3 regions of the Variovorax sp. GW458-11-26-14-LB1 genome follow, and region 3 is predicted to be linked to each of the others. Evidence: predicted binding sites of a transcription regulator. Region 3 holds the regulator's gene; each other region holds the start of a gene.

Region 1 (7,344 bases), on a different contig from region 3:
GGCCGAACTGCGCATGAAATGGCGCGAGGAAGACATGGGCCAGTACACCGGCTTCCTGCACGCGGGGATGATCGCCGCGCTGCTCGACACCGTGAGCGGCTTCGCGGCCGCCACCGTGGCGGGCCGCGTGCTGGCCTCGCATTTCTCCATCAACTGCATCTCGCCCGCCATCGGCGAGGCCTTCGTGGCGCGCGGGCGCGTGGTGAAGGCGGGGCGCAAGCAGGTGTTCGTCGGGGCCGAGCTTTTCGCTCAGCCTGCGGGTCAGGGCGAAGACAAGCTCAAGCTCGTGGCGACGGCGAACGCCATCCTGGTGCCGGTGGACGAGGCGTCGACGACGCCGAAGCCGAAGCAGGCGGCGTAACCACCACGGCAGGCTCGGCCTCGGGCTTGCGCTTCAGTCCGAACAGCGGGCGCAGCCAGCCGATGCGGCGGATCAGCCCGTCGGTCAGCAGCCAGCAGCCGGCGATGGTCACGGCGACCAGCGCCACGGGCTCCCACACCGGGCCCAGCGCCAGCGGCACCAGCAGCGCCACCCCCGCGACGATCAGCGTCTGGTGCAGCATGTACCACGGGTAGACCGACTCGTTGGCCCAGCGCAGCCACGGCCAGGGGCGGTTCAGGTGGCGGTGGCCATGGCCCAGGATCGTGGCGACCGCGAGCCACAGGTAGGCGGTGCGCAGCACGTTCATCAACAGGCCCTTGGGCGCAACGACGGCCCCGACGCGCAGTGCGATGAACGCGCCGATCGCCGCCACCGCCAGCAGCAGCGACACGCGGCGCAGCCGTTCGAGCTCGCGCCAGATGCCGGTGTCCACGCCCATCCAGTAGCCGTAGAGGAAGACGGTGAAGTAGATGCTGTGCAGGTGGAAGTCCCACACCAGGTTGTGCGTGGCCGGAAAGTGCCGCGCCAGCAGCACCGTCCACGCCAGCAGCGGCAGCGCGGGCAGCATCAGCAGCTGCCAGCCGCGCAGCCCGTTGAAGCGCCGCCGCACCCACTGGCCGGCCGCCGAGCGCCACAGCGGCAGCGTCAACGCGACCAGTGCCGTGTAGAGAAACAGGTAGGGCAGGTACCAGAGGTGGTTCCAGGTGATGCCGAACTCCGCCCCCGCGAACGCGCCCTTGGGCCAGGGCGCGCCCATCGACAGGTAGCGCAGCAGGAAGGTGCCGAAGCCCGGCGCCACCAGCCCGCGCGCCACGCCCTCGGCATAGGCCTGGTAGGGCACGACCACCGCCATGCCGAAGGCCAGCGGCAGCATCAGCCGCAGCCCCCGGCTGCGCAACAGGCCCCAGGTGCCCTGACCCCGGCTCAGGAAACCGAGCGACACGCCCGAGATGAGAAACACCAGGTCCATGCGCCACAGGTTCAGCACCCGCATCGGCCACGGCAGCCACTCGGCCGCGTGCGGGCTCTTCAGGTGCCAGGGCCAGTCGGCCACGTAGTACATGCCCACGTGGTAGAGGATGACGAGCAGGAAGGCGAGGGCGCGCAGGGCGTCGATGTCGTGGCGGCGCTGTGGCGTGGGAACGGAATCGGAGGGCATGGCGAGCTCCTGGAACGAGGAAACGGCGGTCATCGTGGCCCCCGCGCCCGTCCCCGGGGCCATCGCCGGGACGGATCGGCCCGGATTTGTGACGAACGATGGCCCTCAGGGACGAAATCCGGCCCCCGGTTCGCGAGAATCCCCGCATGAGCGAGCCGCGCAAGAACCTGTACGAGCGCTACGAACCGATCCGACGGTACGTCGAGGTCGGCTTCTGGATCGTGCTGATGACGGTGCATGCCGCGATCAGCACCGTGGTCGCGCTCATCGACGCCCGCAGCCGCGCCGTGCCGCGCGCGAACTGGGAGGTCGTCACCTGGGAGGTGTCGAGCCACATCGCGCTGCTGGCCCTGGTGCCGGTGCTGGTGGCCGTGGAGCGCCGGCTGTCGCCGCTGGCGCGCGACCACTGGGTGCGCTTTCTTGCGGGGCATCTGGTGGCCAGCGTGCTCCTGAGCCTGGCGCACGTCGCGGCGATGTTCGGGCTGCGCGCCGCGGTGTACGCGGCCGCCGGCGAGTCCTACGACTTCGCCGGCGCCATGGGGCGATGGGGCTACGAGTACCTGAAGGACGTGCGGGTCTACGCCACGATGGTCTTCGGCGTGTGGGCCTATCGGCTCTTCATGCTGCGGCTGCAGGGCGAGGCGCGCGTGCTCGATCCGCCGGAAGAGGGTGTGGCGCCGGTGCCCGAGGCGCTGGCGGAACCGGAGGGTTTCGAACCCTCCGTGCAGGACGTGCCCCCGCCGGCAGCACCGCCGCCGGCCCGCCCCGAACGCTTCCTCGTGCGCAAGCTGCGCCGCGAATTCCTCATCGCCGCCACCGACATCGACTGGCTGCAGGCCGAGGGCAACTACGTCGGCCTGCACGTCAACGGCCACGACTACCTGCTGCGTGCCACGCTCACCGACTTCCTGACCCAGCTCGACCCCGCCACCTTCGTGCGCGTGCACCGCAGCCACGCGGTGAACCTGGGTCGCATCAAGGAGATCGAGCCGCTCGACGGTGGCGACGCCCGGCTGCACATGCACGACGGCACGACCGTGCCCTGCAGCCGGCGCTACCGCGACGCCCTGCGCGGCGGCGCGGGCTGATCGCTGCGGCGTCGCGTTCCGATCCGGTGCGTGCCCTGCGAAATCGGCCCATTCCTGGGTCGTTTCGCACCATTCAAGAGCCTTCAGGCACCATTTTTGCTTTCTTGCGCCGGCGCCCCGAGCCGTTCGGGTGCGATGCACCAAATCAAACCAAAAACCTGCAAGAAGCTCTCATGGACGCACTCAAACAGGGCGCTGACGCGCTGTTCATCCTTCTCGGCGCCATCATGGTCCTGGCCATGCATGCCGGCTTTGCCTTTCTGGAACTGGGCACCGTGCGCAAGAAGAACCAGGTCAATGCGCTGGTCAAGATCCTGGTCGACTTCTCGGTGTCGACCATCGTGTACTTCCTGGTGGGCTACGGCGTGGCCTACGGCACGCATTTCTTCGTCAGCGCCACCGAACTGTCGGCAAGAAGCGGCTACGAGCTGGTGAAGTTCTTCTTCCTGCTGACCTTCGCGGCGGCCATTCCGGCCATCATCTCGGGCGGCATCGCCGAGCGCGCCAAGTTCTGGCCGCAGCTGATCGCCACCGCGGTGATCGTCGGTTTCGTCTACCCGCTGTACGAGGGCATCGCCTGGAACAAGGCCTTCGGCATCCAGGGCTGGATCGCCTCGGTCACCGGCCACGAGTTCCATGACTTCGCCGGCTCGGTCGTCGTGCATGCCGTGGGCGGCTGGCTCGCGCTGCCGGCCGTGCTGCTGCTGGGCGCGCGCCGCAACCGCTACCGCGGCGACGGCTCGCTGAGCGCACACCCGCCGTCGAACATCCCGTTCCTGGCGCTGGGCGCGTGGGTGCTGTGCGTGGGCTGGTTCGGCTTCAACGTGATGAGCGCGCAGAGCATCGACAAGATCTCGGGCCTCGTCGCCGTCAACTCGCTGATGGCGATGGTCGGCGGCACGCTGGTGGCGCTGGCCATGGGCAAGAACGACCCCGGCTTTGTCTACAACGGCCCGCTCGCCGGCCTCGTGGCCGTGTGCGCCGGCTCCGACCTGATGCACCCGCTGGGCGCGCTCGTGGCGGGCGGCGTGGCCGGCGCCATCTTCGTGTTCATGTTCACGCGCACCCAGAACAAATGGAAGATCGACGACGTGCTCGGCGTGTGGCCGCTGCACGGCCTGTGCGGCACCTGGGGCGGCATCGCGGCCGGCATCTTCGGCACGCAGGCGCTGGGCGGCATCGGCGGCGTGAACCTGTGGGCGCAGCTCATCGGCACCTTGCTCGGCGTGGTCTGGGCGCTGATCGGCGGCGCCGTGGTGTACGGCGTGCTCAAGGCGACGATGGGGCTGCGGCTGTCGCAGGAGGAGGAGTACGACGGGGCGGACCTGTCGATCCACCACATTTCGGCGACGCCGGAGCGGGAAGTGAACTGGTGAGGGCGATGCGGCTCAGGACATGAGCCGCATCGGGGGATTTGCGGCGCACGGCACGAATTTGCCAGCTGTAGCAAACTTGCCGGCGGCCCCCGATCCCACCTGTTCACCACCCCATGACCCAATTGCCCCCCGCCCTCGAAGTCCTCCCCCGCGACCTGTCCGCCTACCGCGAGGGCAACGTCGGCATCGACTACGTGCACCGCTTCGAGTCCGGCAAGCCCGGCCCGCACGTGCTGATCAACGCGCTGACGCACGGCAACGAGATCTGCGGCATGACCGCCGCCACGCACCTGCTCGACACCGGCGTGCGCCCGAAGATCGGCACGCTCACCGTCAGCTTTGCCAACGTGGCGGCCTACGAGTCCTTCAACGAGGCGCTGCCTTTCGACAGCCGCCAGCTGGTGCACAACCTCAACCGCGTGTGGTCGCCCGAATGGCTCGACGGCAGCGAGGACAGCCCCGAGCTGCGCCGCGCCCGCGAGTTGCGCCCGGTGGTGAGCGCGGCCGACCACATCCTCGACATCCATTCCACGAGCCAGCCCGTGATCCCGTTCTGGGTGTATCCGGCCTTCGACCGCAACGCCGAGGCCGCCATGGCCATCGGCCGCCCGTCGGTGCACCTGGTGATGCCCGACGGCCTGGGCTCGGGCACGCCGCTGATCCAGCACGGCCAGCATGGCCGGGCCGACGGCAAGGGCGTGGCGCTGGTGGCCGAGTGCGGCCAGCATTTCCTGCGCTCGGCCTCCGAGCTGGCCACCGCCATCTCGCTCGACTTCCTGGCGCACTTCGGCCTCATCGACAAGGACCCGGCCGTGCCCGCGCCCGGCGAGCAGCGTCGCTTCGAGCTGCTCCAGACGCACGTGATCAAGTCGGAAGACTTCGCCTTCGTGCGTCCACTGATCGGCTTCGAGACCTTTGCCAAGGGCGAGCTGATCGCCACCAACGGCCCCGACGAAATCCGCGCGCCGTGCGACGACTGCACGATCTTCATGCCCGCGCAGCGCACGATCGTGGGGCGCGAAGCGGTGTACCTGACCAGGCCGCTCTGAGGCCGGCGCCCTTCAGTTCAGCAGATCAGCAGGTGCCGCGGTTTGTCCGCGGTGCTGTAGTCGGCATGCCAGTAGTGCGGGTCGTCGCAGAGGCTGAACGCGGCCTGCTTGCCGGCGTGCCGGGCCGTGAAATGCCTTTGGAGCGTGACGTGCACCGAGCCCTCGTCGGGCCAGTCGATGCCGACATCGACGACGCGGTTGCCCGCGGCGACTTCGGCGGCGACGATCCGCTGCAGGGCGGGGTGCAAGAGGGTGTTGAGGCGGGCGAGGGCTTCGCGGCGTTCGGTGGGGGCGAACGAGGAGGCGAGGCAGGCTTCGGTGAAGAGGGGCGGCGCTTTGTCAGGCATGACGGCATTCCGGCTGGGTGCCTCAACCCGCAACGAACAACGCCGGGTCCACCATCGTCCGGTTCAGCATCACCCCCCAATGCAAGTGCGGCCCGGTCACCCGTCCCGTCGCGCCCACCGCGGCCAACGGGTCGCCGGCCTTGAGCACGTCGCCCACCTTCACGTCCCATCGGCTCAGGTGGCAGTACATCGTCAGCAGGCCGCCGCCGTGGTCGACCCAGACGGTGCCGCCGTTGAAGAAGTAGTCGCCGGTGTCGATCACCTTGCCGGCCAGCGGCGCGCGCACGGGCGTGCCGGTGCCGGCCGCGATGTCCATGCCGCTGTGCGGATTGCGCGACTGGCCGTTGAACACGCGGCGCAGGCCGAACGAGCTGGAGCGGCGGCCCGGCACGGGCACGCGCATCTGCAGCGCGGCGTCGGGGCGCAGGTCGGTGAGCGTGGCCATCACGCCGGTCAGGTGATCGCGTTCCTTGGTGTAGCGCGCTTCGTCTTCGGGCGACAGGTCGACCGTGCGCGGCGCCACCGTCAGGCGTTGTTCGCGGTACTGCTTCGGGGCGACGGTGTAGGCGATCTGGCGCTCGGGCTTGCCTTCGGCGCGCACGCTGATGCGGGCCTCGCCCGGTGGGGTGGAGAGCGGAATGCCGACCAGCGCGGTCCATTCGATCGGATCGCCCAGCACGAGCACCGGCACATCACCGGCGAAGGCCTTGGGGCGCGTGGCGGCGGGGCCGAGCGACAGGCGGGCGACGCCGCCCGGCACCAGCGAGGCGCGCGGCCAGACGTCGGGCGCCTGCGGCTTGCTGTTGTTCTTCTTGGCCGGGGCCGCGGCACCGGCGGGCAGCGCCAGCAAGCCGAGGGCGCCGAGCACGGCGCTGCGGCGGATCAACGCAGCAGAAGGGAGATCGGAGAGAGGAAGGTTCATGTGCATGGACAGGATTCGAATGAGGAGTTGATGGTGCGGCGGCTCAGCCGCCGCTCTGTTCCAGCCAGGTTCCGGGCGCGAGCCCGTCGAGCGTGTACGGCCCGATGGCGGCGCGGATGAGGCGCAGCGTCGGCAGCCCGACGGCCGCCGTCATGCGCCGCACCTGGCGGTTGCGGCCTTCGCTGATCGCCAGCTCCAGCCACGCGGTGGGAATGAGCTTGCGCTCGCGGATGGGGGGCTCGCGGTGCCACACGTCGGGCGGCGGATCGAGCCGGCGCGCCCGTGCGGGGCGCGTGGGGCCGTCGTTGAGCTGCACGCCGTTGCGCAGCGCCGCCAGCGCCTCGTCGGTCGGCACGCCCTCGACCTGCACCCAGTAGGTCTTCTCCATCTTGAAGCGCGGATCGGCGATGCGCGCCTGGAGCTTGCCGTCGTCGGTGAGCAGCAGCAGGCCCTCGCTGTCGGCATCGAGCCGGCCGGCGACGTAGACGCCGGGGAGGTCGATGAAGTCCTTCAGCCCGCGCCAACGGCCCTCGGGCGTGAACTGGCTGAGGACGCCGTAGGGTTTGTTGAAGCGGATGAGGCGAGAAGAAGGGCTCGTAGCGTTCATGAACCGACAGGATAGCCGGGGTCTGTCGACGCTCGGCGCAAGAAAAAAGCCGGAGCCACAACGGCCCCGGCTTTGCGGGAGAACGCGACCAGCGGGCCTACTTGGCCCAGCTGTCCCGCATCCCCGCCGCGCGGTTGAACACCACCTGTCCGCCGGCCGCGGCGCCCTTCGTGTCGCGCACGAAGTAGCCATGCCGCTCGAACTGGATGCCCACACCCGGCTCGGCCTTCGCGAGCGACGGCTCGACGAACGCCGTGCACACCTCGAGGCTGTGCTTGTTCAGCTCGTCCAGCAGCTCGCCGCTGCCGGGGTTGGCTTCGGCGAAGAGGCGCTCGTACAACCGCACCTCGGCCTGCACGGCATCGGCTGCGGCCACCCAGGTGATGTTGCCCTTGACCTTGATCGCGTCCGCGC
Region 2 (7,344 bases), on a different contig from region 3:
ATGAGCGGGTTGAACATGCGCGAGAGGAACTCGAAGCGCCCGATGGCGAAGCCGGCCGGAATGCCGACCGCTGCGGCGAGGCCGAAGCCCAGCGCCACGCGCTGCAGCGACGACAGCACGTTCCAGCCCACGCCCTGGTCGTTCGGCCCCTTGCTGTAGAACGGGTCGCTGAACACCGTGAGCGCCTGTTGCCAGGTGGCCAGCGGCGAAGGGAAGCCGGTGGTGCTCTTCATGGCGACGATCTCCCACACCAGCACCAGCAGGCCGAAGCCCAGGAACGGCGGGAGCACGCGCATCCAGAAGGCGCGCAGATCGAGGGGCGTGCGGGTGCGGGGCACGGGTGCCGCCGCAGCGACTGCAACGGCGGGGGCGGGTGCCAGGGGCCTGGACACCACGGGCGCGGTGACCTGCGAGGCCACGGCGTCGAGCGGGGAATGGAAGACAGCGCTGACCATGGTGCGTTTCTCCTCAGACATGGAGCTTGAAAGACTCGGCGTACTTCTTCGGGTCCTTGCCGTCCCAGACGGTGCCGTCGAAGAGCTTGCTGGTGCGCAGCACGTCCTTGGGCACGGGCGTCTGCGTAGCGGCGGCGGCCTGCTTGTAGATGTCGATGCGGTTGATCTCGGTGGCCACCTTCAGGTAGTCGGGGTGCTCCTTCAGCAGGCCCCAGCGCTTGTGCTGCGTGAGGAACCACATGCCGTCCGACAGGTACGGGAAGTTCACGGCGCCGCCGTTGTAGAACTTCATGTGGTTGGGGTCGTCCCAGCTCTTGCCCAGGCCGTTGGTGTAGCGGCCCAGGATGCGCTGGTTGATGGCGTCCACGCTGGTGTTGACGTAGCTCTTGTCGGCGATGGTTTCGGCCATCTTGTTCTTGTTCTGCAGGCCGGTGTCGATCCACTTGCCGGCCTCGAGGATCGCGGCCGTGACGGCGCGCGCGGTGTTCGGGTACTTCTTCGTGAACTCCGCGGTGCAGCCCAGCACCTTCTCGGGGTGGTCCTTCCAGATGTCCTGCGTCGTGATGCCGGTGAAGCCGATGCCGTCCATGATCGCGCGCTGGCCCCAGGGCTCGCCCACGCAGTAGCCGTCCATGTTGCCCACGCGCATGTTGGCCACCATCTGCGGGGGCGGCACGGTGATGTTCTTCACGTCCTTGAACGGGTCGATGCCGGCCGAGGCGAGCCAGTAGTACAGCCACATGGCGTGGGTGCCGGTGGGGAAGGTGTGGGCGAAGGTGTACTCGCCCTTTTCCTTGGCGATGAGCTTGGCGAGCGAGGCCGCATCGACCGCGCCCTTGTCGGCCAGCTTCTTCGAGAGCGTGATGGCCTGGCCGTTGTTGTTCAGGGTCATGAGCACGGCCATGTCCTTCTTCGGGCCGCTCACGCCCAGGTGCATGCCGTAGACCAGGCCGTAGAGCACGTGCGCCATGTCGAGGTCGCCGTTCACGAGCTTGTCGCGCACGCCGGCCCAGCTGGCTTCCTTGCTCGGCACGATCTTCACGCCGTACTTCTTGTCGATGCCCAGCACCGAGGCCATCACCACGCTGGCGCAATCGGTCAGCGGGATGAAGCCGATCTTCACTTCTTCTTTTTCGGGCTTGTCCGAGCCCTGGGCCCAGACGGCGGCGCGCAGCGCGGGGTCGATGCCCACGGCGCCGAGGGCGGCGGCCTGCAGCACGCGGCGCCGGCTCAGTTTGGTTTTCAGCAGCAGATCGGACATGGGCGGGGCTCCAGAAGTGAAAGACAAAAACGAAAAGGCGTCCGCACCGCGCAGGGGCTGCTCGTGAACGAGCCCTTGCGGGATGGGGACGCCTTTGTCCGGTTCGGTGGGCCGCACCCGCCGTTGGGTGCAACCTGCCTTTGAGACCTTGCGGTCCCGTGCCAAGGACTACGCAAGCGACGTGCCAGCTCGAACCCGCCGTTGGGAGCTATGGAAAAGATAGCTGGCAGGGCGCGCCGGTGCAGGAGAAAGTTCCTGCTGGCTCGCTAACCCGGGCGACGCACAGTTGTTGTGCGCTGCACCAATCCAAGCGGCCCGGGTCAGCGCCGCGGTGCAGGCTCGAGCGGCAGGTAGTCGGCCATGGCCAGCATCGACTCGGCCACGTCGACGAGGCGGCGCTTCTGGTTCATGGCGGTCTGGCGCAGCATCTTGTGCGCCTCGGCCTCGCTCAGGCGCCGGTGCGCCATCAGCAGGCCCTTGGCGCGCTCGACGATCTTGCGTTCGTTGAGCGAGGCACGCACGGTGTCGAGCTCGTCGCTCATGGCCTGCAGGCGCTGCGACTGCTCCTGGACCATGTCGAGCACCGAGCGTTCGAGGTGGCGCCCGAGCTGCGCCGGCGTGGCGTCCTGCGCCTGCTGGGCATCGTCGAAGAAGAGGGCGCCGCCGGCCTGCGGGGCCAGCGTGCCGAGCAGCTGCCGATAGGCCGCCAGCTCGCTGCGCGCCTGGGCGGTCTTGTGGTCGCACAGCGCGCGCAGGTCGGCCGAGAGGCGGTTCTCGACCGTCTGCATGGCGTCGATGCGCCGCGTGCAGCAGTCGAACCAGGCCTGGCTCAGCAGCGCGTCGGCCGGCACCGAGGTGGCGCCCTTGCGGCGCAGGCGCTCGAGTTCGGCGAGCACGGCGTCCGACTGGCTGTCGTGCCACAGCGTGCGCACCGCGTCGCCCGAGAAATCGATGAACACCTGGAAGCAGCGCTCCTGCGACTCGATGAGGTGGCGCCACTGCTGGCGCTGCGCATCGTCGCCCCGGCCCAGCGCGAGTGCGGCGGCGCCGAAGGCGCGCTCCTGGCCGGCGAACTCCTTGCCCTGCATGAAGTTGAACATCGCCACCAGCAGGCGCGAGATCTCGGGGTCGGTGGCGCCGTCGGCCGCCTCGAACACCACCGCCAGCAGGCCGGCCACCAGCTTGGCGAAGGCGGCCACGGCCTGCGCGGGCTGGAGTTCGAGCGCGTCGATGCGCCGGCGCAGCGCGGGCAGGGCGTCCAGGCCGGGCAGCACCCAGGCGATGCGGCTGAACAGGCGCGCGCCATGGCCGGCGCCCACCGCGCGGTGGTGCTCGGCCTCGAGCCGGTCGAAGCCGGCGCGCACCTGCTGCTCGAGCGCCAGGCATTCGGCGATCTGCGGGCCGCGCTGGTCGGCAAAGCGCCCGCCGTGCGAGGCCAGGAATACGTTCGACATGCCGCGCTCGCGCTGCAGCGCATGCACGAGCCGCCCGATCGCGCCGACCAGCTCGCTGGTGCGCGCGAGCTGGTCCAGCGCGTCGATCTCGCATCGGCGCGCGGCGATCAGGAAGCTCAGGCCGGAAGTCATTCGTGGGGGCGCGGAAGGGGCGCCTTCCGCTCGTGCAACTTCCGTGCCTCGCTTGTCCCTTCGCGGGCGCCGCCGGCGGGCGGCCCCTACACTCGGCGCCATGCTCTTGTTGGGAATCGAATCATCCTGCGACGAGACCGGCGTGGCGCTGGTCGAGTCGCACGGCGACGCGCTGCCGCTGCTGCGTTCGCACGCGCTGCACAGCCAGATCGCCATGCACCAGGCCTACGGCGGCGTGGTGCCCGAGCTGGCCAGCCGCGACCACATCCGCCGCGTGCTGCCGCTCACCGAAGCCGTCATGGCCGAAGCCGGACGCTCGCTGGCCGAGATCGACGTGGTGGCCTACACGCGCGGCCCGGGCCTGGCCGGCGCGCTGCTCGTGGGCGCGGGCGTGGCCTGCGCGCTCGGCGTGGCGCTGGGCAAGCCGGTGCTGGGGGTGCATCACCTCGAAGGGCATCTGCTGTCGCCGTTCCTGAGCGCCGACCCGCCCGAATTTCCGTTCGTGGCGCTGCTGGTGTCGGGCGGCCACACGCAGCTGATGCGGGTCGACGGCGTGGGCCGCTACGAACTGCTCGGCGAAACCATCGACGACGCGGCGGGCGAGGCCTTCGACAAGAGCGCCAAGCTCATGGGCCTGCCGTACCCCGGCGGCCCCTGGCTGGCGAAGCTGGCCGAAGAGGGCGACGCCGCGGCCTTCAAGCTGCCGCGCCCGCTGCTGCACAGCGGCGATCTCGACTTTTCGTTTGCCGGACTGAAGACGGCCGTGCTCACGCAGGCCAAGAAGCTCGGCGACCAGCTCGAGGCGCGCAAGGCCGACCTGGCGGCGTCCACGCAGGCGGCCATCGTCGAGGTGCTGCTGAAGAAGTCGCTCGCGGCGCTGGACCAGACCGGCCTGAAGCGGCTGGTGGTGGCGGGTGGCGTGGGGGCCAACAAGAACCTGCGCGAGCAACTGAACGCGGCCTGCGCGAAGCGCAAGGTGCGCGTGCACTACCCCGAGCTGCACCTGTGCACCGACAACGGCGCCATGATCGCCATGGCGGCGGCGATGCGGCTGCAATCAGGCCTGTCGCAGGCCTCGGAGCGCTATGCCTTCGACGTCAAGCCGCGATGGCCGATGGCATCGCTGATGACGCCCGAGACGCCGCTGCCGGAAACCGTGTAGCCGGCTGCGGCCGTGCACGCCCCAGCGAGGGCAGCGGCAGCACGTCGAGCACGTTGCGCCACAGCTGGCGCCACTCGGGCCAGTCGTGGCCGCCTTCGGTGGTGAACACGCGCCCCGGGGGCAGGGCGTCGGCCAGCAGCTTGTGGTTGCTGGCAAAGCGGTCGGCCAGGCCGAAACCCAGGTACAGCGGCGGCAGGTCCTGGGAAGGCTTCGGCGCCAGGTACTGCTGGAAGAAGGGCCAGAGCTTGCGGTCGGGTTCCTCGTCGGGCTGCGGCCCGGTGGGCGCCTGCCAGGCGCGCAGGCCGCCGGCCTTCTTGATCTCGGCGCCGAGCACGCGGCGCCCCAGGTAGGGTGCCAGCGCCACGATGCCGTCCACCGAGCCTGGCCGCGCCAGTTCGTGGATCAGCGCGCCGAACCCGCCGATGGAAATGCCGACCAGCCAGATCGAGGTGTAGCCCTTGGCCCGCTGGGGCTCGATGACGTCGGCGTGCAGCCGCTCGCTCAGGGTCTGGTCGTAGTAGTAGGAGACGTCCGCATCGACCAGCAGTGCGTCGGCTGCGAGGTGCCGCTCGCGCACGGCGCTGATGAAACCCTCGCGCTCGAACTCTTCGGGTTTGAGGTAGGCCCCTGGCAGGAAGATCAGGAGCGTGTCGGACCGTTCGTTGTCATTGGCTGACTGCAGGTGCGTTTTCATGGTGCCTTGAGGCACACCCGCTGTCCGCACCGCCCGGGAACTCGATGCGTTTACGAGATGCCCACGAAGAAGAAAGTACTAATAAATCGTCACATCATGTGACGTTATCCGGCACTATTGTGAATACGGCGCTTGTTTAAAGTCAAAACAAGCTGTCACTAACATTTTCTTCGTGGGGGCATCGCCCGGACTAGTTGATCTGCAAGTGCGAAACCTGGCTTGCGGGCACCAGCTTGCCGAGCTTCAGGGTCAGCACGCCGTTCTCCAGCTTGGCTTCGCTGGTGGCCAGGTCGATGGCTTGCGGCAGCTCGTAGGCGAGCTTGATCTGGCGCTTGGCTTCGGCCTTGCTTTCGATGCGGACCACGGCGCCTTCGATGGCCACCGACAGGTCTTCACGCGACAGGCCGGGCACGTCCAGCGACAGGGTCCAGCTCTTGTCGTCCTGCTCGACCAGGGGCGAGCGGCGGGCGCCGGCAAAAGCCTCGTTCACGAAGCGCTCGAAAGCGCGGTCGTGGGCACGGGGAGCGAAATGCGCGCGGTGGGTGGGGGTGAAGAACATGGCGAAAACTCCTGGGTGAATGAACACAATGGGGACATGGAATGTGTGTCCCTTACACTGCGCGGCCTTTCCATCGTGAGTGCCGCTTGACACCTCATCTAGGCGCATCGGCACGCGTTTCAAGACAATGAAAACCCCCTTTATTTGGCGCCGCCAGGCCTTGAAATTCGCAGCGGCGGCGCTATGCGCGACCCCGTTCGCTGGCCTGGCCCAGGCCCCGCAACCCGCCCCCATCCGGCTGGCGCTGATCGAGAGCATGAGCGGCCCGTTTGCCAACACCGGCGAGGCCGTGTTCCGCAACCTGCTGTGGGCCGTGGAGCGTGTGAATGCACGCGGCGGCGTGAAGCTGCCGGGCGGCGCGCGGCCGCTGCAACTGGACCGCTACGACAGCAAGGGCCAGAACGAAGAGGCGCTGTCGGCGCTGCGCGCGGCCATGGACGACGGCACCCGCATCGTGCTGCAGGGCAACTCGTCGGTGACGGCCGCGGCGCTGATCGATGCCATCGACAAGAACAACGAGCGCGACCCCTCGCGCCGCGCGATCTTCCTGAACTACTCGGCCGTCGATCCGGTGCTGACCAACGAGCGCTGCAGCTTCTGGCACTTCCGCTTCGACGCCCATGCCGACATGCGCGTGGCCGCGCTGATGGACGTGGTCAAGGACGACGCGGCGCTCAAGCGCGTCTACCTGATCGGCCAGGACTACAGCTTCGGCCAGGCCGTGCTGCGCGAGTCGCGCCGCCAGTTGGGCGTGCAGCGCCCCGACGTGGAAATCGTCGGCGACGAGCTGCACCCCATGGGCAAGGTGAAGGACTTCGCGCCCTACGCCACCAAGATCCTCGCCAGCGGCGCGCAGGCGGTGGTCACTGGCAACTGGGGCAACGACCTCACCCTGCTCGTGAAGGCCGCGCGCGAAGCCGGCTTCAACGGCAGCTTCTACACCTTCTACGGCAATGCGCTGGGCGCGCCGGCCGCCATCGGCGACGCGGGCATCGGCCGCGTGGTCGCCGTGGCCGACTGGCTGCCGAACGTGCAGACGCCGCAGTCCGAAGCCTTCTACCGGGCCTTTCGCACGCGCTTTCCGCGCCCGGCCGACGACTACGTGCACATGCGCATGCAGCTCTTGGTCGAGTCGCTCGCGCAGGCGCTGGAACGCGCGGGCAGCACCGAGGCCGTGCCGCTGGCGCGCGCGCTGGAGCAGGCCGACGTGAGCCTGTACGGCCAGCGCGGGCGCATGCGCGCGGCCGACCACCAGTTCCAGCAGCAGCTCGTGGTGGGCGTGATGGACAAGCAGGGCAAGCCCGGCGTGCAGTTCGACGTCGAGGGCTCGGGCTACGGCTTTCGCGTGATCAAGACGATTGCGCCCGAGCGCGCCGAGCAGCCCACGTCCTGCAAGATGAAGCGCCCTTGAGGCAGACGACACCCGACAGCACAGGAACCCCCAGACATGCGTGAAGCCATCCACCACCTCGAAGCCTCGAAGATCCGCGAAGTCGCCAATGCCGGCATGGGCCGCGACGACGTGCTCGCCTTCTGGTTCGGCGAGAGCGACGAGGTCACTCCCGAGGTGATCCGCCAGGCGGCCATCGAGTCGCTGCAGCGCGGCGAAACCTTCTACGCGCACAAC
Region 3 (7,344 bases):
GGTCGAGTTCGTCTCGGCCAACCCGACCGGTCCGCTGCACGTCGGCCACGGCCGCCAGGCCGCGCTGGGCGACGCCATCTGCAACCTGCAGGCCTCGCAGGGCCAGAGCGTGTGGCGCGAGTTCTATTACAACGACGCCGGCGTGCAGATCCAGACGCTGGCCAACAGCACGCAGCTGCGCGCCAAGGGCTTCAAGCCCGGTGACCCCGAGTGGCCCAGCGGCGAAAAAGCCCCGGCCTACAACGGCGACTACATCGCCGATATCGCCGAGGACTTCAAGGCGAAGAAGACCGTCAAGTCGGACGACCGCGAGTACACCGCCAGCGGCGACATCGACGACCTGGACAGCATCCGTGAGTTCGCCGTGGCCTACCTGCGCCGCGAGCAGGACCTCGATCTGCAGGCCTTCCGCGTGCGCTTCGACAACTACTACCTCGAGTCCAGCCTCTACACGAGCGGGCGCGTCGAAGCCGCCGTGGCCAAGCTCGTGGCCGCCGGCAAGACCTACGAACAGGATGGCGCGCTGTGGCTGAAGTCGACCGACTACGGCGACGACAAAGACCGCGTGATGAAGAAGCAGGACGGCACGTACACCTACTTCGTGCCCGACGTCGCGTATCACATCGCCAAGTGGGAACGGGGCTTTCACAAGGTCGTGAACATCCAGGGCACCGACCACCACGGCACCATCGCGCGCGTGCGCGCCGGCCTGCAGGCCGCGGGCGAAGGCATTCCCGAGGGCTACCCCGACTACGTGCTGCACACCATGGTGCGCGTCATGAAGGGCGGCGAAGAGGTCAAGATCAGCAAGCGCGCCGGCAGCTACGTCACGCTGCGCGACCTGATCGAGTGGACCAGCACCGATGCCGTGCGCTTCTTCCTGCTCAGCCGCAAGCCCGACACCGAGTTCCTTTTCGACATCGATCTGGCGTTGGCGCAAAACAACGACAACCCGGTCTACTACGTGCAGATGGCGCACGCGCGCATCTGCAAGATGCTGCGCGACTGGGCCGGCGACGTGGCATCTCTGAGCACGGTGGACCTGTCCTCGCTGGAGGCCCCGCAAGCGCAGACGCTGATGCTGCAACTGGCCAAGTACCCGGGCATGTTGACGGCCGCTGCCAAGGATTTCGCGCCCCACGACGTAACTTTCTACCTGCGCGAGTTGGCCGCCAATCTGCACAGCTACTATGACGCCGAGCGTGTGCTGGTCGACGACGAAACGTTGAAGAAAGCGCGCCTGGCACTCGTCGCCGCTTGCGCGCAGGTGCTGCACAATGGCCTCGCGATCCTCGGCGTTAGTGCGCCGAGCAAGATGTGAATCACCCTCTGAACATGAAGAAGACAAGCAGACAACGCGGCAACATCGTCATCGGGCTGATCATTGGCCTGGTGCTCGGTCTGGGCGTCGCCCTGGGCATCGCGGTCTACGTCACCAAGGTGCCGATCCCGTTCGTCAACAAGACGCAACGCGGCGGTGCCGAGCAGGACGAAGCCGAAGCCCGCAAGAACCGCGACTGGGACCCGAACGCGCCGCTGGCCGGCAAGGCCGGCGCGCCCAAGCCGGCCGCCACGCCGCCGGCCGCCACGGCCACCGGCCCGGTGAACCCGATCACCGGCGCGCCCGCCACCGTGGCCCCCGGCACGCCGCCCGTCGCCACCGCGCCGGTCACCGCCCCGGCCCCCGTGGTGGTGGCGCCCAAGCCGGCGCGCCCCGCGCCGGTGCCGGCCGAAGCCAACGCCTTGCCGCCGTCGAACGATCCGCTGGGCGACCTGGCCCGCGCCCGCGCAGGCGGCAGCACGACCACCGCGTCCGCCGCGCCGAGCCACACGGCCGCCGCGCCGTCGTCGTCGGGTGCCGACCCCTTCATGTACTTCGTGCAGGCCGGCGCCTTCCGCACCACCGACGACGCCGAGGCGCAGCGCGCCAAGCTGTCGCTCATGGGCGTCGAGGCCAAGGTCACCGAGCGCGAGCAGGCTGGTCGCACGGTCTACCGCGTGCGCGCGGGCCCGTTCAACAAAAAGGACGACGCCGACCGGCTGAAGGAACGGCTCGACGGCGGCGGTCTCGAATCGGCGCTGGTGCGCGTGCAGCGCTGACCGACGCCTTTCTTGAACAGCCTTTAAGCTCTCGCCCGCGCGGCATCTGCCGCACGCTGTTTTTGTCAATTCCAGCGCCTCGGTCGCGCCGTCCACGGGGAACTCCCGGCGGCGCGCCGGCTCTGTACTGCGGTACCCACAGGAGAACCTTTTCCATGAAACGTCGTGACTTTTCGCTGGCCGCCACTTCGATCGGGCTGCTTTCGCTGGCTGCCGTTCCGGCACACGCCCAGCGCGCCCCCAAGGCCGGCACCGATTTCCTCGTGCTCGACAAGCGCGTGCCCGTCGATGCACCCGCCGGCAAGGTTGAGGTGGTCGAGTTCTTCTCGTACAACTGCCCGCATTGCAACGACTTCGAGCCCTCGCTCGAAGCCTGGGTCAAGGCAGCCCCGAAGGAAGTGGCCTTCCGCCGCATCCCGGTGCCCTTCGTGGGCAACGACGTCGAAGCCAAGCAGCGCCTGTACTTCACGCTCGAAGCCATGGGCAAGCTGGAGGAATACCACCCGAAGGTGTTCGCCGCCATCCACGCGCAGCGCCAGAACCTGAACGGCGACGCCAACATCCAGGCCTGGGCCGAGCGTGCCGGCCTCGACGGCGCCAAGTTCAAGGAAACCTTTGCGTCCTTCGGCGTGGCCAGCAAGGCCCGCCGTGCGGCGCAACAGACCGAGGCCTACAAGGTCGCCGGCGTGCCGGCCCTGGCCGTGGCGGGCCGCTGGTATGTCGATGGCGAAACCGCCGGCAGCATGTCCAAGGTGCTGCAGGTCGCGACCTTCCTCATCGGCGAAGCCAAGAAGGGCTGACCGACCCGACGACCTGGTTTCTTGGTCGAATGCAAGGCCCGCTTCGGCGGGCTTTTTCATTGGCGGCGGTGGGCAATTGCCATCCCACGCATACAATGTTTCAGAGCAAGTTTCGTGCCTTTATGACATTGCCCTCCATCCCCACATTCCCCACCCTTCGTCGCCTCGGCCGCCTGGCTTTCGGTGCGCTGTTGCTGGCCGGTGCCGCCTCGGGCGCCCTGGCCGAAACCGCCGACCGCACCAAGCCGATGAACATCGAGTCCGACTCGATGCGCTACGACGACCTGAAACAGACCAGCGTGTTCACCGGCAACGTGCTGGTCACGAAGGGCACGATCATCATCCGCGGCGCGCGGCTGGACGTGCGCCAGGACGCCGAGGGCTACCAGTACGGCGTGGTCACGGCGGCGCCCGGCAAGCTGGCTTACTACAAGCAGAAGCGCAACGCCGGCGACGAGTGGATCGAGGGCGAGTCGGAAGTCATCGAGTACGACAGCCGCGCCGACAACGTCAAGTTCATCCGCCGTGCCGTCATGCGCCGGCTGATCGGCGCCACGGCCAACGACGAGAGCAGCGGCGCGCTGATCGTCTACGACCAGAGCAACGACACCTACACCGTCAACGGTTCCCTCGTGCCGCCGAACGCCGGCGTCTCGGCGGGCGGCGGCGGCCGCGTGAAGGCCATCCTCACGCCGAAGGCCACGCCAGCCCCGGCGGCGCCCGGCTCCGCACCGGCAGCGGGCGGCAAGAAGCCCGCGGCCCCGGCACCCACCCCCGCGCCCGGCGCCGGGCTGCGCCCGAGCACCACGCTGGGCGGCACCGAAGGGGAAGGGCGCAAGTGATCGAAACCGCAGGAACCCAGACCGCCGACGGCATTCCGGGCAGCCGCCTCGTGGCGCGCGGCCTCAAGAAGAGCTACGGCAGCCGCACGGTCGTGAAAGACGTCTCGCTCGATGTGCAAAAGGGCGAGGTCGTCGGACTGCTCGGCCCCAACGGCGCGGGCAAGACCACCTCGTTCTACATGATCGTCGGGCTGGTGCGCGCCGACGCCGGCGAGATCACCATCGACGGCGAGCCCATCGCCCACATGCCCATTCACCGCCGCGCGCGCATGGGCCTGAGCTACCTGCCGCAGGAGGCCTCGATCTTCCGCAAGCTCACGGTCGAGGAAAACGTGCGTGCCGTGCTCGAGCTGCAGCGCGAGCCCGACGCCAACGGCCGCATGATGCCGCTGACCAAGCAGCACACCGAAGAGCGCCTGGCCGACCTGCTGGCCGACCTGCGCGTGGACCACCTGCGCGATTCGCCCGCGCTCGCGCTGTCGGGCGGCGAGCGCCGCCGCGTCGAGATCGCGCGCGCGCTGGCCACGCAGCCGCGCTTCATCCTGCTGGACGAGCCCTTCGCCGGCATCGACCCGATCGCGGTGATCGAGATCCAGCGGATCATCAGCTTCCTGAAAGAGCGCGGCATCGGCGTGCTCATCACCGACCACAACGTGCGTGAGACGCTGGGCATCTGCGATCACGCGTTCATCATCAGCGACGGGCACGTGCTGGCACAAGGCACACCCTCGGAGATCGTCGACAACGCCGAGGTACGCAGGGTGTACCTGGGCGAGCACTTCCGCATGTAAGGGAGGGTCGCGTCTCCATGAAGCAAGGGCTGTCCCTTCGCGTCTCGCAGCATCTGGCGCTGACGCCACAGCTGCAGCAGTCCATTCGCCTGCTCCAGCTCTCCACGCTCGAACTGAGCCAGGAAGTGGAGCAGATGCTGGACGAGAACCCGTTCCTCGAACGCACCGCGGAAGAAGCGGCGCGCGAGGAGTTCGGGCTGGACACGGCCGACGCGCCGGTGCCGCGCGACGACGCGGGCGAGGGCGAGGCCGAGGCCGAGTTCACGCCGTCCGCCGCCAGCACTTCCTCCACGTCCAGCGACACCACCACCTCGACCCCCGACACCGACGGCCCCGCCGCCGAGATCGCCGAGCGTGAGCCCGACTGGGAAGGCGACGGCACCGTCGACATGGCGCCCGACGACAGCGAGTGGGGCAGCGATGCGCCCGCGCGCCAGAACAACCTGGGCGACGACGAGCGGGCCGATGCCACCGAACTCGCGCGCAGCCAGGAATCGCTGCAGTCCTTCCTGCACCGCCAGGCGCTGAGCCTGCGGCTCAATGAAAACGACTGCGCCGCGCTGCGCTTCCTGATCGAGTCGCTCAACGACGACGGCTACCTCGAAGACTCGCTGCCCGCGCTGGCTTCGGGCCTGGCGGGCGACGACAACGACCAGTTCGACGACCTCGTGCACCACTTCCAGGTGGCGCTGGGCCTGCTGCAGAGCCTGGAGCCGGTGGGCGTCGGCGCGCGCGACCTCGGCGAATGCCTGAGCATCCAGCTGAAGGCGCTCGCCAGCGAAGACGAGACCGAGGCCGAAGCGCTCATCCGCAAGACCGCCATCGCGATCTGCAAGCAGCCCATGGAGCTGCTCGCGCGGCGCGACTTCAAGCGCCTGGCCACGCTCACGCGCACCAACGAAGAGCTGGTGCGCTCGGCGCTGCAGATCATTGCGCGCCTGGAGCCCAAGCCGGGCCGCCGCTTTGTCGACGTCGAACGCAACATCGTCATCCCCGACGTGATCGTCACCAAGACCGGGCGCGGCACCAACGTGAAGTTCCGCGTCATGCTCAACCCCGAGGTCATGCCGCGCCTGCGCGTGCACGACATCTACGCCGGCGCGCTCAAGTCGCACAAGGGCGAGGGCAGCCAGGCGCTGTCGCAGCGGCTGCAGGAGGCGCGCTGGTTCATCAAGAACATCCAGCAGCGCTTCGACACCATCCTGCGCGTGAGCAACGCCATCGTCGAGCGCCAGAAGAGCTACTTCGTGCACGGCGAGCTGGCGATGCGCCCGCTGGTGCTGCGCGAGATCGCCGACGAGCTGGGCCTGCACGAGTCGACCATCTCGCGCGTGACCACCGCCAAGTACATGGCCACGCCCTTCGGCACGGTCGAGCTGAAGTACTTCTTCGGCTCGGCGTTGGGCACCGAGACCGGTGGCAATGCGTCGAGCACCGCGGTGCGCGCGCTGATCAAGCAGTTCGTGAGTTCCGAGAGCATCAAGAAGCCGCTGTCCGACAGCCAGATTTCCGAGATGCTGAAAGAGCAGGGCATCGAGTGCGCGCGCCGCACCGTCGCCAAGTACCGCGAAGCCTTGCGCATCGCACCGGCCAACCTGCGCAAGGCTCTGTAGAAAGCCCACGATGACCCGTCGCCTGCTGTCGCGCTGGGGGCATTGGGTGGTCGCCCTCGTGGCTGCATCGCTGTTCGCCGGTTGTGCCACCTTGCCCGACGAGGCGCCGCGTCCGCCTACCAAAGCGATGGCCGTCTCGGCCGACACCGCGCTCGGCAAGATCGCGCTGGCCTCGCAGCCCGACCCCGACCTCAGCGGCTTTCGCCTGATGCCCGGCGGCGACTTCGCCTTCGACACGCGGCTGCAGCTGGCGCGCCGCGCGCAGCGCACGCTCGACGTGCAGTACTACCAGATCGAGAACGACGAGACCGGCCGCTACCTGTTGCGCACCCTGCGCGATGCGGCCCAGCGCGGCGTGCGCGTGCGCCTGTTGATGGACGACCTGTACACGTCCGGCGAAGACGAGCTGCTGCTCGGCCTGGCCGCCACGCCGAACGTGGAGCTGCGCCTGTTCAACCCGTTCCCGGCCGGGCGTGGCAGCCTGCTCAAGCGCTTCACCGCATCGCTGTTCGACTTCAGCCGCGTCAACCGCCGCATGCACAACAAGCTCTTCATCGCCGACGGCGCGATGGCCGTGGCGGGCGGGCGCAACATCGGCAACCAGTACTTCCGCCGCACCACTGGCCCGAACTTCATCGACCTCGACACCTTCGTCACGGGCGCGCTGATCCCGCGCCTGGGCGTGCTGTTCGACCAGTACTGGAACAGCCCGCACGTGCGCCCGATCGGCGCGGTCGTGCACACCGACCTGCCGCGCGAGGAACTGCAGCGCCGCTTCGACGCCGCCACCGGCCCCGACACCACGCCGCCGCCGCCCAAACCCGCGCCCAACGACCTGCTCGGCTACAGCCCGGTGGCCGACGACCTCGACGCCGGCAAGCTCGGCCTGATCTGGACCACCGCCGAGGCGTATGCCGATTCACCCGACCGCGTGATCGGCAAGACTGCGTCGTACGGCGGCGTGCCGCTGCTCGACGTGGACAGCGTGCGCTACAACGTGGTCGAGCAGATGCGCCGCGCGCGCAGCGAGGTGACGCTGGTCTCGCCCTACCTGATCCCGGGCGCGTCGGGGCTGGAGGTGATGCGCGAGATCCGCGGGCGCAACGTGAAGATCAGCGTGGTCACCAACTCGCTCGCCGCCACCGACGAGCCGCTCGTGCACACCGCCTACCGCCGCTACCGCGCCGACATGCTGGCG

Evidence for each region. The regulator sigma-54, encoded in region 3, starts transcription at its own class of promoters, with help from an activator protein. The targets are predictions, from matches to a motif close to TGGCANGNAANCTGCTTT.
Region 1: AC07YS_RS10050 (ammonium transporter) is a predicted target of sigma-54. The motif match lies at 2,715-2,732, and genes of this name have one in related genera.
Region 2: AC07YS_RS16675 (nitrate regulatory protein) is a predicted target of sigma-54. The motif match lies at 3,334-3,351, and genes of this name have one in related genera.

Annotation. Positions count from the first base shown of each region.
Region 1 is NZ_JBWKYW010000011.1:11,027-18,370, reverse strand. It holds gene AC07YS_RS10065 (PaaI family thioesterase) at 1-361, shown strand, start outside; gene AC07YS_RS10060 (acyltransferase family protein) at 279-1,541, opposite strand; gene AC07YS_RS10055 (LytTR family DNA-binding domain-containing protein) at 1,688-2,629, shown strand; gene AC07YS_RS10050 (ammonium transporter) at 2,803-4,005, shown strand; gene AC07YS_RS10045 (M14 family metallopeptidase) at 4,119-5,054, shown strand; gene AC07YS_RS10040 (hypothetical protein) at 5,072-5,401, opposite strand; gene AC07YS_RS10035 (peptidoglycan DD-metalloendopeptidase family protein) at 5,424-6,323, opposite strand; gene AC07YS_RS10030 (pseudouridine synthase) at 6,367-6,930, opposite strand; gene AC07YS_RS10025 (glutamine--tRNA ligase/YqeY domain fusion protein) at 7,028-7,344, opposite strand, start outside.
Region 2 is NZ_JBWKYW010000023.1:2,690-10,033, reverse strand. It holds gene ntrB (nitrate ABC transporter permease) at 1-455, opposite strand, end outside; gene AC07YS_RS16680 (CmpA/NrtA family ABC transporter substrate-binding protein) at 469-1,716, opposite strand; gene AC07YS_RS16675 (nitrate regulatory protein) at 2,037-3,302, opposite strand; gene tsaD (tRNA (adenosine(37)-N6)-threonylcarbamoyltransferase complex transferase subunit TsaD) at 3,403-4,464, shown strand; gene AC07YS_RS16665 (alpha/beta hydrolase) at 4,400-5,158, opposite strand; gene AC07YS_RS16660 (Hsp20/alpha crystallin family protein) at 5,349-5,717, opposite strand; gene AC07YS_RS16655 (branched-chain amino acid ABC transporter substrate-binding protein) at 5,845-7,128, shown strand; partial or broken gene AC07YS_RS16650 (pyridoxal phosphate-dependent aminotransferase) at 7,159-7,344, shown strand, end outside.
Region 3 is NZ_JBWKYW010000028.1:17,996-25,339, reverse strand. It holds gene argS (arginine--tRNA ligase) at 1-1,321, shown strand, start outside; gene AC07YS_RS18755 (SPOR domain-containing protein) at 1,336-2,100, shown strand; gene AC07YS_RS18750 (thiol:disulfide interchange protein DsbA/DsbL) at 2,256-2,900, shown strand; gene lptA (lipopolysaccharide transport periplasmic protein LptA) at 3,023-3,742, shown strand; gene lptB (LPS export ABC transporter ATP-binding protein) at 3,739-4,533, shown strand; gene rpoN (RNA polymerase factor sigma-54) at 4,551-6,146, shown strand; gene AC07YS_RS18730 (phospholipase D family protein) at 6,157-7,344, shown strand, end outside.